DNA from 2 places in the Metaplanococcus flavidus genome. Region 2 is predicted to be linked to the other one. Evidence: riboswitches for the same ligand, from Rfam matches in the RefSeq annotation. Region 2 holds a riboswitch; the other holds the start of a gene.
The links. A riboswitch is a leader RNA that binds a small molecule or an ion and turns the genes downstream of it on or off. The one in region 2 is predicted to bind thiamine pyrophosphate.
Positions count from the first base shown of each region.

Region 1: it holds a riboswitch for thiamine pyrophosphate, as region 2 does, so the genes downstream of both, tenA (thiaminase II) here and ACFQ1X_RS16310 (YkoF family thiamine/hydroxymethylpyrimidine-binding protein) in region 2, are expected to answer to the same signal.

Region 1 covers NZ_JBHTKI010000012.1:127,211-133,329, reverse strand. The annotation lists gene ACFQ1X_RS09580 (class F sortase) at 1-581, shown strand, start outside; gene ACFQ1X_RS09575 (hypothetical protein) at 782-988, shown strand; TPP riboswitch at 1,392-1,494, shown strand; gene tenA (thiaminase II) at 1,581-2,264, shown strand; gene thiM (hydroxyethylthiazole kinase) at 2,266-3,078, shown strand; gene thiD (bifunctional hydroxymethylpyrimidine kinase/phosphomethylpyrimidine kinase) at 3,054-3,887, shown strand; gene thiE (thiamine phosphate synthase) at 3,877-4,521, shown strand; partial or broken gene thiW (energy coupling factor transporter S component ThiW) at 4,528-5,007, shown strand; gene ggt (gamma-glutamyltransferase) at 5,171-6,119, shown strand, end outside.
Region 2 covers NZ_JBHTKI010000051.1:12,081-18,199, forward strand. The annotation lists gene ACFQ1X_RS16300 (M20/M25/M40 family metallo-hydrolase) at 1-857, opposite strand, end outside; gene ACFQ1X_RS16305 (IDEAL domain-containing protein) at 1,145-1,468, opposite strand; TPP riboswitch at 1,927-2,032, shown strand; gene ACFQ1X_RS16310 (YkoF family thiamine/hydroxymethylpyrimidine-binding protein) at 2,143-2,754, shown strand; gene ACFQ1X_RS16315 (ECF transporter S component) at 2,747-3,328, shown strand; gene ACFQ1X_RS16320 (ABC transporter ATP-binding protein) at 3,321-4,751, shown strand; gene ACFQ1X_RS16325 (energy-coupling factor transporter transmembrane component T family protein) at 4,732-5,487, shown strand; gene ACFQ1X_RS16330 (sporulation protein) at 5,878-6,119, opposite strand, start outside.

The DNA.
Region 1 (6,119 bases), on a different contig from region 2:
TACAAATAGAACAACGCTTTACACAGGAAATTGTGGTGCAGAAAAATACAGTAGAAGAAGAAGTTTTGGAAAAAGTCTCTTCCTTGAGTTCAACTTTCGCTGGTGAAGATAAAAGCATAGAAGAAAAACAAGTCGGCGTGACGCCGGTTCAGATTGAAATCCCAGCAATTGATGAAAAAGCGGAAATCATAGAAGTCGGCCAAACGCCGGAGGGCAATATGGAGGCGCCAGCTGATGTCCATACAATCGGGTGGTATGAGCCGGGAACGAAGCCTGGAAATAAGGGGAATGCAGTACTCGCTGGACATGTTGACGGTCTTTCGCAGCCTGGCACTTTCTTTAACTTAAAAAAATTAGAACCGGGCGATTTGATTCACGTTACCGGAACAGATGGTACAGAGTTGACGTTCACTGTAACGGACAAGCAAGCTTATGCACCGGAAGATGCTCCGTTGAATGACATTTTTGGTTCCAGCTCAAAACCGAAGTTGAATTTGATTACGTGCACTGGAACTTTTGATACTGAAAGCGGCCATTACGAAGAGCGGTTAGTCGTTTATGCTGAATTGACTGACTACTAGTCAAGAATGGCAAAAATAGAATGAACAAATGTAAAAGGGAGAGACCATAAAACGGTGGTCTCTTTTGTCTTTTGAGGTTTAGACAGTGACAAATAGCTGAACGTGAATGAATCACTTGTATTAAATTGCAGTATAATGAGGTTAAGAACGAAGAACTAGAGGCTGGTATGGCCAACTTTTTACTTTAGGGAGAATGTAAAATGATGTTGAAGTACTATAAAAAACGCTATGAAGTAATAATGCAGGGGAAGTATCCTGCCAACAGAAAAAAGATAATGTCAGCTAACCTGGCACATGAAATGGAAACGGCGTTTAACATACCTATGCAAAGTAACCCTGGATGGGAACAGGAAAATAAAGAGATTTTTGCACTCTATCGCCAGGTTTCTGTTAGTAGAAATTTTTGAAATCAGTTTTTTCAGCAAGTAATTTAAAGAAAGATAATTTAATAGCCTCACTTATCCTAAGGAAAGAAGCTCAAATACGAGCTTTTTTTCGTTAAATTGATATTTTGCGAACAATTAAAGTTCATGAAGAAGTAGCCTAATCCCGTTAAGTTACTATAATACTTCTGCAAATTTAATATTTGTTAATTTCAAAATTAAATTATGCCAATCGCAGTTAGCACATGAGCGATTACCGCAAATTCACATAATTTATATGCTAAAAATGATAAGCGAAAAATTTCCTTTTTGTTCTGACGGATTGGTAAGATGCTTGATTATCTGCGAAGGTGGTTTGCGCAGCATTCAAAAATAAATTTGTGATTTTTCAGACATTGTGATAATCTTTGGGGGAACAACTGAATACATGCACCACTGGGGGAGCCGGTTAACGGCTGAGACGAGCAACGCTCGGACCCTTGGAACCTGATCTGGATCATACCAGCGGAGGGAAGTGGGCGAGAGTATGCCGGATTTCTCTATTCCTATGCGTATAATTGCCGCTTTCCTTTACTGGAAAGCGGTATTTTATTTTGCCTGAAAGGGGATGGAGAAGATGAAATTAACACAGGAAATGCGACAGGAATGTGCTGGATTATGGCAGGCGAGTTTCGATCATCCGTTTGTGAAAGGGATTGCGGACGGCAGTTTACCGGTAGAGGTGTTCCGCTATTACGTCATGCAGGATGCCTATTACCTGACAAATTTTGCGAAGATGCAGGCGGTCGGCGCACTCAAGGCGCCGGACCTCGCGACAACCAAGAGTTTCGCGCATCATGCGGAGCAAACGTGCGCAGCAGAAATGGCGCTTCACGAATCGTTCATGGGGATGCTCGGAGTGACGGACGAAGATTGGCGGCAATTCGAACCGTCACCGGGTGCTTATGCCTATGTATCGCATATGTACCGCGCAATGGAAGGGGATCTGGCGGATGTGCTCGCGACGATTCTACCGTGTTACTGGCTTTATTATGAAATTGGGGAACGATTGAAAGATGCGGAGCCTGGCCATCCGATATACGACCGGTGGATCGAGACTTATGGTTCCGAGTGGTTTGGCGAACTGGTGCAGGAGCAGATCGGCCGGATGGATTCTTTGGCGGAAAGTTTGTCGGCGGAACGGCGGCAGGAGCTGAAGGACCGCTTCCGGCGGAGCAGTTATTACGAATGGAATTTCTGGCAGCAGGCGTGGACGATGGAAACCTGGGAATTGCCCGCGGCAATAAAGGCTGGTGTCTGACATGATCAATAAAATTCGAAATGAAAATCCCGTAATCCATTGCATCACCAATCATGTCGTATCGAACTTTCAGGCGAATGGATTATTGGCAATCGGCGCATCACCGATCATGGGCGAGGCACAAGAGGAAGTGGAAGAACTTGTCGCCATTTCACGCGCGTTGTCATTGAATATCGGAACCTTGAATAAAGACACGTTTAACAGCATGATGCTCGCCGGAAAAAGAGCGAATAAGGAAAAGATCCCGGTGATTCTGGATCCGGTGGGAGCAGGAGCGACCGCTTTTCGGAAAGAGGCCGTCCAAAAGATTTTAACGGAAATCGATGTCAGTGTGCTGCGCTGCAACGCGGGAGAACTAGCCGCAATTGGCGGCGTGGAATGGGCGTCAAAAGGCGTCGATGCCGGTGAAGGCAATATCGACCTGGATAAACTGGCGAAGCGAGTGGCAAAAGAATACAGCTTGGTGGTGGCAGTGACAGGCAAGACCGATATTGTGGCCGATGGTTCGCGGGTAGAGAAGATTACAGGCGGTGACCGTATGATGAGTTCAGTAACCGGCATGGGCTGCCTGCTCAGTGCTGTAACAGCCGCTTTCACGGCAGTGTCTCCTGAAGATCCTACAGCTGCGGCAATTGAAGCTCTCAAGTTTTACGGGGCGGCCGGTGAACAAGCTGCGGCAACTTCGGAAGGACCCGGCAGTTTCCGCGACACGTTCCTGGATGTTTTATTCGGCATGGAGATTGATGACGATGGCTTCGACTTTGAAAAAGGGGAAGGAGTAGATGTACTGTGGCAGCGATCAAACAGGTATTGACGATTGCCGGTTCGGATTCCGGCGGTGGAGCGGGCATACAAGCGGATATAAAGACTTTCCAGGAGCTCGGCGTTTTCGGTACATCGGCCATTACAGCGGTAACGGCGCAGAATACATGCGGCGTGCACGGCGTTTATCCGATGCCTGCCGCAGCGGTAAAAGCGCAAATCGATGCAATCGGAGCGGATTTTACCATTGCCGCTGTGAAAACGGGGATGCTCTTTGACGCTGAAATCATCGCTGAAACGGCAGCGGGAATCGAAAGACACGGCTGGCGTAATCTTGTCGTGGATCCGGTGATGATCGCAAAGGGAGGCGCAACTTTGATGCAGGAAGAAGCACTCCAGGCAATGCGGACATTACTATTGCCATTGGCGGCGGTCATCACACCGAATATCCCGGAAGCGGAAATGCTGAGCGGCATGGAAATCCATGATGCAACAGACAGGAAAAAAGCGGCCGAACAAATTCTCGCTTTTGGAGCGAAAGCCGTTGTCATCAAAGGAGGACATGCCAACAATCCTCTGATTGCCGAAGATTATTGTCTCGATCAGAACGGTGAATCATTTGTGCTCCGTTCTGCGCGTATCCATACGCAGCAGACGCATGGCACCGGTTGTACATTTTCAGCTGCTTTGACCGCTGAATTGGCAAAAGGGCAGATATTGCCGGATGCTTTGGTGACGGCAAAACGGTTCATCCAGGCGGCACTTAAGCATCAATTGCATATTGGTGCGGGACACGGCCCGACAAACCATGCCGCTTTCCGCCAATTTGCAATGGAAGGGGATGTGCAATTTGTTCAATAAACCCTCTGTTTATTTCATCATGGGAACGCAGAATGCTTCAGGAAAAGATCCTTTAAAAGTATTGGAAGAAGCTTTAAAAGGAGGCATCACCCATTTCCAGCTTCGTGAAAAAGGAACGGGAGCTTTGCAGGGGCAAGACTTGGTCGAGTTTGCGGAAAAGTGCCAGGAATTATGTACCCAATATCAAATTCCTTTCTTAATCAATGATGATGTCGACTTGGCGTTAGCAGTCGGTGCTGATGGTATTCATATCGGACAGGAAGATATGGATTGCGACCAGGCGAGGGCGCTGATCGGCAAAGAAAAAATGCTCGGTGTTTCCGTGCATTCACTCGAAGAAGCAAGGGTTGCCATCGATGCCGGTGCGGATTATTTCGGTATGGGTCCCGTGTACGGCACACGGTCGAAAGCGGATGCCAAACGTCCGGCAGGTACAGCCGGCATCGAAGAAGTCATCAGCCATTTTCCGGATATACCAGTCTTCGGCATTGGTGGGATCTCACCGCAAAATGCTGGAGCTGTCTGGCAGGCCGGTGCGTGCGGTGTTGCCGTTATTTCGGCGCTGTCAGGAGCCGATGATATCGCTTTGCAAATCGCGCATTTCAAAAATTCATATAAAGGGGTATTGATATGAAAAAAAAAAAAGCTTGTCGTAATGTCAATGTTCGTGGCACTGGCGGTTGCAGGTTCGGCGTTTGTGTCGTTTCCGGCAGGAATAGCACGCGCCTATCCGATTCAGCACGCTATTAATGTCATAGCGGCTGTGCTTTTCGGGCCAATCCCTGCCGTAACGATAGCCTTTGTGACCGGTGTCGTACGGGTGCTGACAGGCACAGGATCGTTATTGGCGTTTCCGGGAGGCATGATCGGCGCATTGCTTGCCGGTGTACTATATAAAATGTCAGGGCGCATCGGACTTGCGGCAGTTGGTGAGATCGTCGGTACCGGCATCATCGCATCATTGATTGCGGTGCCGTATGCCAAATTGTTGATGGGCACTGAAACCGCAGCGCTATTCTTCATGCCGCCGTTTCTTGTATCGAGTATCAGCGGTGCGATATTAGGTGTAGTGCTGGTATACAGATTGGAAAAAACGAAAGCGAAGGAATTATTGTATTGAACAGATGTAATACTAACGAGCCGGCAGGTCCTTTCCAGGTCTCAGCCGGTTTTCTAATTGTAATAAAAAGGTGAATTTAAAACGGAGAAAATCGGGTAAACAGGAGGAAAATACGCAAATAAATCATGTGATAGCTTAACCATCACAGAAGAGGTGAAGAGCGATGGATCTGCAGAGAATTATACAGAACCAGAAAGCGCATAAGCATATTTCGCAGGATGAAACAGCTGCTGCGAAATACGGTATGGCGGCGAGTGCGATAAAAGAAGCGACGGAAATTGGGGAACAGGTACTCGAAGACGGCGGCAATGCAATTGATGCCATTATCGCCATCCAATTTGCGCTGTCTGTAGTCGAAGGGATGAATACCGGTATCGCAGCGGGTGGTTTCCTGATTCATTACGACAGTGAAAGCAAGAAAACAATCATCATCGATGGTCATAGCCAAGCACCTTCCGAAGTGACACCGGAACTTTTCGTCAATGAAGAGGGCGAAGCAGTTCCTTTTGATGAACGTTCCACCAGTGCCAAGGCTGTAGGAGTGCCGGGCATCATGAAGATGATGAACGAAGCGCATGAAAGATATGGATCGATGCCGTTGGAACGGCTGGTGGACCCTGCCATCGAGCTGGCTGAAAATGAATATGAGGTAAATTCGTTATGGGAAAGAACGATTGAGCAGTTTAAAGACAGAATGGGTGAAGAGACGAAGAAAGTCTTCATGCCAAACGGCAAGCCGTTGAAAGAGGGAGACAAAATCCGTCAGCCTGATTTGGCGAAAACCTTGAAAATTATAAAAGAGCATGGCTTTAACACCGTTTATGAAGGCGAAATTGCGGATGCCATGCTTGAAACAATTGAAAGCCATGGCGGCCTGATGACAAAAGAAGATATGCAGAATTACAAAGTGGCTATTCGAGAGCCGCTTTGGAGTACGTACAAAGAACTTGATCTTGCCTTTCCGCCGCCTCCGAATGTCGGTGGATTCACCATTGCACAAATGCTGAAAATACTGGAGCCATTTAAAATTGAAAAATATCATCCCCATTCCTGGGAAAAATATCATCTTTTAAGCGAAGTCATGCGGCTGACTTTAGCGGACAAAGAAGCGT
Region 2 (6,119 bases):
TCATCTGCGCCCAAAATGCCGCTGCTGCTGGACCAGATGTTGCCGTCTTTTATGATCTCGCGGCCCTCATCAAAACTGCACACGGTGTCCAGATGCGCATTCAATAAGATCACCGGTCCTTTTCCTCTCCCATAAACCTTAACAGCCAGAATATTGCCCTTGCTGTCCACTTCCAATGAGTCTGCATGATTCACGAGTTTGCTTAGGACCCAGTCGCGAATGTCTTCTTCGTCTCCACTATCACCGTCGATTGATAGGCAGCTTTCGAGCTCCATCAGAAATGACTGCTTTTTCAATTCCTCAATATCCTTCTTCAGGTCTTCCGGAGAAAAGGTGCTTAATGCTTCAGCTGCATCGAGCAATTGGATTCGCGGCGCCCTTATACTAATGGAGTGATTTCGAACATGTACATTCGGCAATCCGATGACAGTCAGCACTTTAACAACGGTTGTTATATCCGTATCTCTGGTAAAGGAAATGCTAGGAAGCTTCTTTTCATGGCCATCGCAGCAACTTGTTGTCGACAGGCCCAATCGATTCAATTGGCGGATGATTCCTGCCATGTAGGTGTCGAAATTTTTGATGCCGGGAATGTCCACTCCGGGACCAAATTGCAGCATCTCGGTTCGGCCTCTATATGTGAAATCCACCGCACGAAGCCATCGTTCTTCATCAATATCTGTTTCTTCTATTTTCAACAAACCCTTGATCTTTGTGTAAGCCACAAAAAGCTCATCCAAGGTTTCTATCAAAAACATCATGTTCTCTTCCGTTTCTTTCCGGCAATCAAATCTTCCTTCTTCAATTTCCTCTACAAGAAATCCGTGGCGAATAAATAATCGGTTCAAGTTCTGCATGTGCATCCTCTCCCTTTCTGTTATTGCCTTAATTATAAAATAGGAGCTGTGACACGAATGTCACAGCTCCAGGGAGGTAGGATTTATTCAATTTCATCTCAATGACCTCTAGTTTGATCTCCTCCGGATAGAACCGCTTTTTTGAACCCATACAGAAAAACACCTCCAGTTTGTCGTTGTTACTACATACGACGTTGGGGGTGCTTTTTCCTTGTCTCATTTTATTGGGTCACTCTAATTAACCCGCAGCTCTTAAAAAAAATATATAATTTTTCATTTCAATTAGCTTACTTTACAGCCTGCTCTTTCCCATTCAACTCTGCAGTCAACTCTTTAAACCACTCTTTGTCACCAGTCTGCAAAGCCAGATCAATCAGATACTCAAGCTGCGCTGCATCTTTCGGTGCCGTTTGCTGCAAACTCTCAACCTGCTTGACTGCCAATGGAATCGTCATGCCAATAATTTCTTCATTATCGCTTTCGGCAACCGTTACATATACAGCGCCTTGCACCATGCTCATCGAATCAATAAATCCAATTACCATTTCACCTTTAATGGAAGTCCCTTTAACCCAATCAGTGGTTTTTAAAATTGTTTTCTCTTCATTCATATCAGAACACCTGCTTTTTAATTTATTTTATAGAAACTTGAAATTTATCTATGCTCTATTACCATCAATACCCTATTAAATGACTCTTACCCATTAAAGTGGGTAAATCGAATATTACTCTTCTATGGAAGAGAACTCAATATATATGCTCTGATTTCAGGATAAATGAATTAGTTATTTGCTGCTATGACATTTTTTATCTACATTTGTGTAAATGATTTTATAAATGATATGGAGCAAAACAGCGAAGAGTTGACCGAAGCCTGCGATGGTCAACTCTTTGCGACGAAGCAGCGCAGCGATGCAGGAGCACTTGTTTTCAACTTGTATAGCTAAAGCCCCCAGGCAAGCAAGCTGTTTTGCGGAATATCATCTGTCTAAATTATCCTTTACTTCCCTCCAACCTTCATTTACACTGAAGCCATCGGGACAACCCGAACACAAAAACCGCATACCGTTTTCTGCACTGGGGGTGCTTATTTTAGCTGAGATGCGAGCGAAAGCTCCGATCCCTTATGACTCGAACAGGTTAGGACCTGCGTGAGGAAGTGCGGTGACTTTCCGCAAAACGAAATCTTCAGGAGCGAATACCTCCTTTTAATTTGCATGGAACAGTGGCTGCATCTTCACGGATGCGGCCATTTTTGTGCAAATTTTTAAGGAGGAATTTTATTATGGAACCATTGCAATGCGGCACAAGCCCGATCGTCGGATTCCGCTTCACGCTCAATCCGATGTGCGGCGACTTCATCAAAATCATCAAAGGGGCGTTGAACGGAACGGACACCTCGAATGTCTGGATGGACACCGACGACGTCTCCAGCGTTATCCGCGGCAAACAGAACCACGTCTTCAACGTCGCAAAAGCACTGACTTTGCACGCGGCGAAAACGGGAGAACACGTGGCGTTAAACGGCACCTTCTCCATCGGTTGTCCGGGAGACACATCAGGTGATGTCTATCTCGATAAAGACGATGTTCTGCTGAACACGGATGATACGAAACAATATGTCTCTTCCCAGTTCGCGCTGTATCCGATGAACAACCCGGATTATATGAGCGTTATCTATAAAGAAGTCGAACGCGCTAAAGAACATGGTGTCTGGAATGACTCGATGCATTACGCCAGCGGTATCCACGGTGATATCCATGACGTCTTCGCGTTTTATGAAGAATCGTTTACTCATGCCCGCTCCGATCAGCATCGCCACCTCATCATGACGGTATCGATGAGCATCAATAGCCCGTCACACACGAATTCGGACGGAGGCAAAGCCAATGCTTAACACCTGGAAACTGAAGGAAATCGTCTTAATGTCGCTGTTCGGTGTCGTGTTCGGCATCGTCTATCTGTTATTCATCCATCTCGGCAATATCTGGGCCGGCCTGATTGGCCCCATCGCCTATGAATGGATGTTCGGTATCTGGTTCATCGTGTCGATCATCTGTATGCACATCATCCGCAAACCAGGTGCGGCAGTGATACCCGAAACGATGGCTGCTATCATCGAAGTCATGCTTGGCAACGCGGTCGGCCCCCGACTCATCCTGTCCGGCGTCATCCAGGGGCTTGGCGCCGAAGCGGCGTTTGCGGTCACACGTTACCGCCATTTCAATATATTCGTCTTTATGCTTGCCGGTATTGGCGCCGCTGTATTCAGTTTCATCTACGGTTATTTCGTTTCCGGCTATGCGGCACTGGATCCTTCTTTTGTAGCGCTGATGTTTACACTGCGTGTATTAAGCGGCGCGATCATTGCGGGGATCGGCGGCAAATACATCGGCGATGCGCTGCTCGCGACCGGTTCCCTGCGCGGTTACGCGATTGCCCAAACCCAGCCGCGTGATGCCAATGCCTAATAGCATCCTTTCCATGAAGGACGTCACCTTTCGCTATCCGGATGATCGGGAACCCACTCTGTCGTCGATGTCGTTTGGCATCGAACGCGGACAACGGGTCGCGATTTCCGGTCCGAGCGGCTCTGGCAAATCGACTTTGCTCTATTTAATGAACCGGCTATACCCGGAAAATTGCGATGGCATTGTGGCAGGTGAAATTCTTTTATTCGGCAAAGCTGCTGAATCTTATAGACCCGGTGAGATCAACCACCGCGTCGCCACCGTGTTCCAGGACCCCGATTCGCAGTTCTGTATGCCGACTGTAGAAGAAGAACTCGCATTCACTCTCGAAAACCTGAACACGCCAGCTAAAGAAATGGAAGAGCAGATTCGGGACGTTTTGGAAATGACCGGATTGTCCCACCTGAGCAATACCACCATTCAAACCCTGTCAGGCGGAATGAAACAACGCGTCGCAACCGCCTGCGCATTGATCATGGACCCTGAAGTCCTGTTGCTTGATGAGCCGATTTCACATTTAGATCCACTGACTGCAAAAGATTTCATATCCTGGCTCGACGGGCTGCAAAAAACTTTCAACCTGACCATCATCGCCGTTGAACACCGTCTCGACAGTTGGGGAACATTCTTTGACCGCGAAATTGCAATCGATGCCGGCGGAAAAATTGTTTCGGATCAGCAGTTCAATCCGCATCAAACCTTCCGCTACCCGCAGCGGCTGAATTCGATACTGGATGAATCGGCCATATCTGCGAACGGATTATCCGTGAAAATAAAGGGCCAGACTTTGCTGCATCCCCTTTCCTTCAAAGCGAAGAAAGGCGAATGCATCGTCATTGCCGGCCCCAACGGCAGCGGCAAATCCACATTGGTCAAAGCGCTCTGCGGCATTTACAAAAAAGAATCGGGCACCGTCGACTCTGGTGCGTGCGGCTATGTGCCGCAATCACCGGAATTTCTGTTTCTGACTGCATCGGTCAAAAATGAAATCGACTTTTCCGGAACATCTTCCTTGAACGAACTGAAGGATTTAATGGATTCCTTGCGCTTAGCCGAAATAGCGGCCCACAATCCTTTCGCTGTCAGCCATGGCCAAAAGCGGCGGGTTGCAATCGGCGCCATGCTGGCGGATAAACGGAACATCCACTTTCTGGACGAGCCCACTTCAGGCCAGGATCAAAAAGCCCTGTTGGAATTGTTCCATTTGATAGCTCATCGGCTGGATCAGGGGGATACCGTATTGATTGTCACACATGATATGGAATTTGCCGCAGCCGTTGCAGATTCTCTGCTCCTGTTGAAAGATAGCAAAATGACGGGAATGTTTCCTGCCAAACGGGTTTGGCAGGATCCGGATCTGCTCGCCCGCCATAATCTGCTTCCTCCGAAAGGAGCTTTGCAGCATGCGAAATCTCTTGCATGACATGAACCCATCAATCAAATTCATCACAGTCACTATCGCCATGCTCGGGCTGGCATTTTTCTTCAATCCCTGGACGCCGTTGCTGTTCTTTTTCTGCATCCTTGTCATTCAATTGTTGTTCAGCCGAATCAATTGGAAGCTATGGTCTCTGTTCATGTTGCCGTTTGCGTTTGGTGCTTTCGGCTATCTGTGGACGACCATCGTTTTCAGCGCCGAAACAGGCGGCACCGTTATGTGGTCCCTGTTCGGATTTGATGTAACCGATAAACAATGGGCGCTGGCCTTGTCACTGTCGTTCCGTGTCCTGGCTTTTTCATCGTTGTCACTCTTGTTCGCCCTGACGACAGATCCTGTGAAATTCGTCATGAGCCTGATGCAGCAGCTGAAACTGTCGCCGAAGCTGGCCTACGGTGTACTTGTCGGCTATCAATTTCTGCCGGTGCTGAAAGATGAATTTTTCCAGATCCAGCAAGCGCACCGTTTGCGCGGCGCGGCAACGGAGAAATTCTGGTGGCAGCGTCTCCTCGGCATACGCAGAATCATCATCCCGATGCTTGCCGGTGCCGTCCGCAAAGCTGAGCGCTCGGCTTTTGCGATGGAGGCACGCGGTTTTACCGGAGAGCCGAGGAAGGAATTTTATCAACCGGTAGTTGTCTCCACGAGAGATTATGTTTTAGCCTCTTCCCTCCTAATGCTGGCGGGGCTGTCTATGTATGCTGGGAATATGCTGTCTTAAACTCCCACAATAAGATCTGAAGAATACTTCACTTTAAAGATATGGAGCAAAACAGCGCAGACGCCCAGAGGAGCAGGCGGATGCCGACGAAGTGCAAGATCCACTCGGGAGAAGAGCCCGAGTTAGCTCAGCGCAAGCCAAGAGTTGGCCGAAGGGAGTTCGGCCGAGTCTTTGCGACGAAGCTAGCGCAGCGATGCAACGCACTTTCATGTCTCGAAGCTAGCGCAGCGATGCAGAGACAGGAGCACGGGTTTTGGCAAGCGAAGCTGTTTTGCGGAATATCGGCTGAAACGATTGCTCATTTATATAGAAGGGAAGTTCATAAAAATTTAAGGTATTGGGATAGATTTTATCCCAATACCTTTTTTGCACAAAAAAAGAGCTGAAGAATCAGCTCTCAAATTTCCCATATGTAATCTCGTCTTCATCCCGTACATCCAAGCCCTCATGGATATGCACAATTGTCCGCAGCACCAGGCGCGCCTTATCGGTTTCGATCAACCAGCGTTCGTCCGGTACGATTTCGAACTGCTGCATGGTTGTTTCTTTCGACTTCACCGATCCCGCAAATTCCATCGATTGTTTCGCGACAATCGTTTCAATGATATTAAAATCGCTGTCTTCCCGATAAT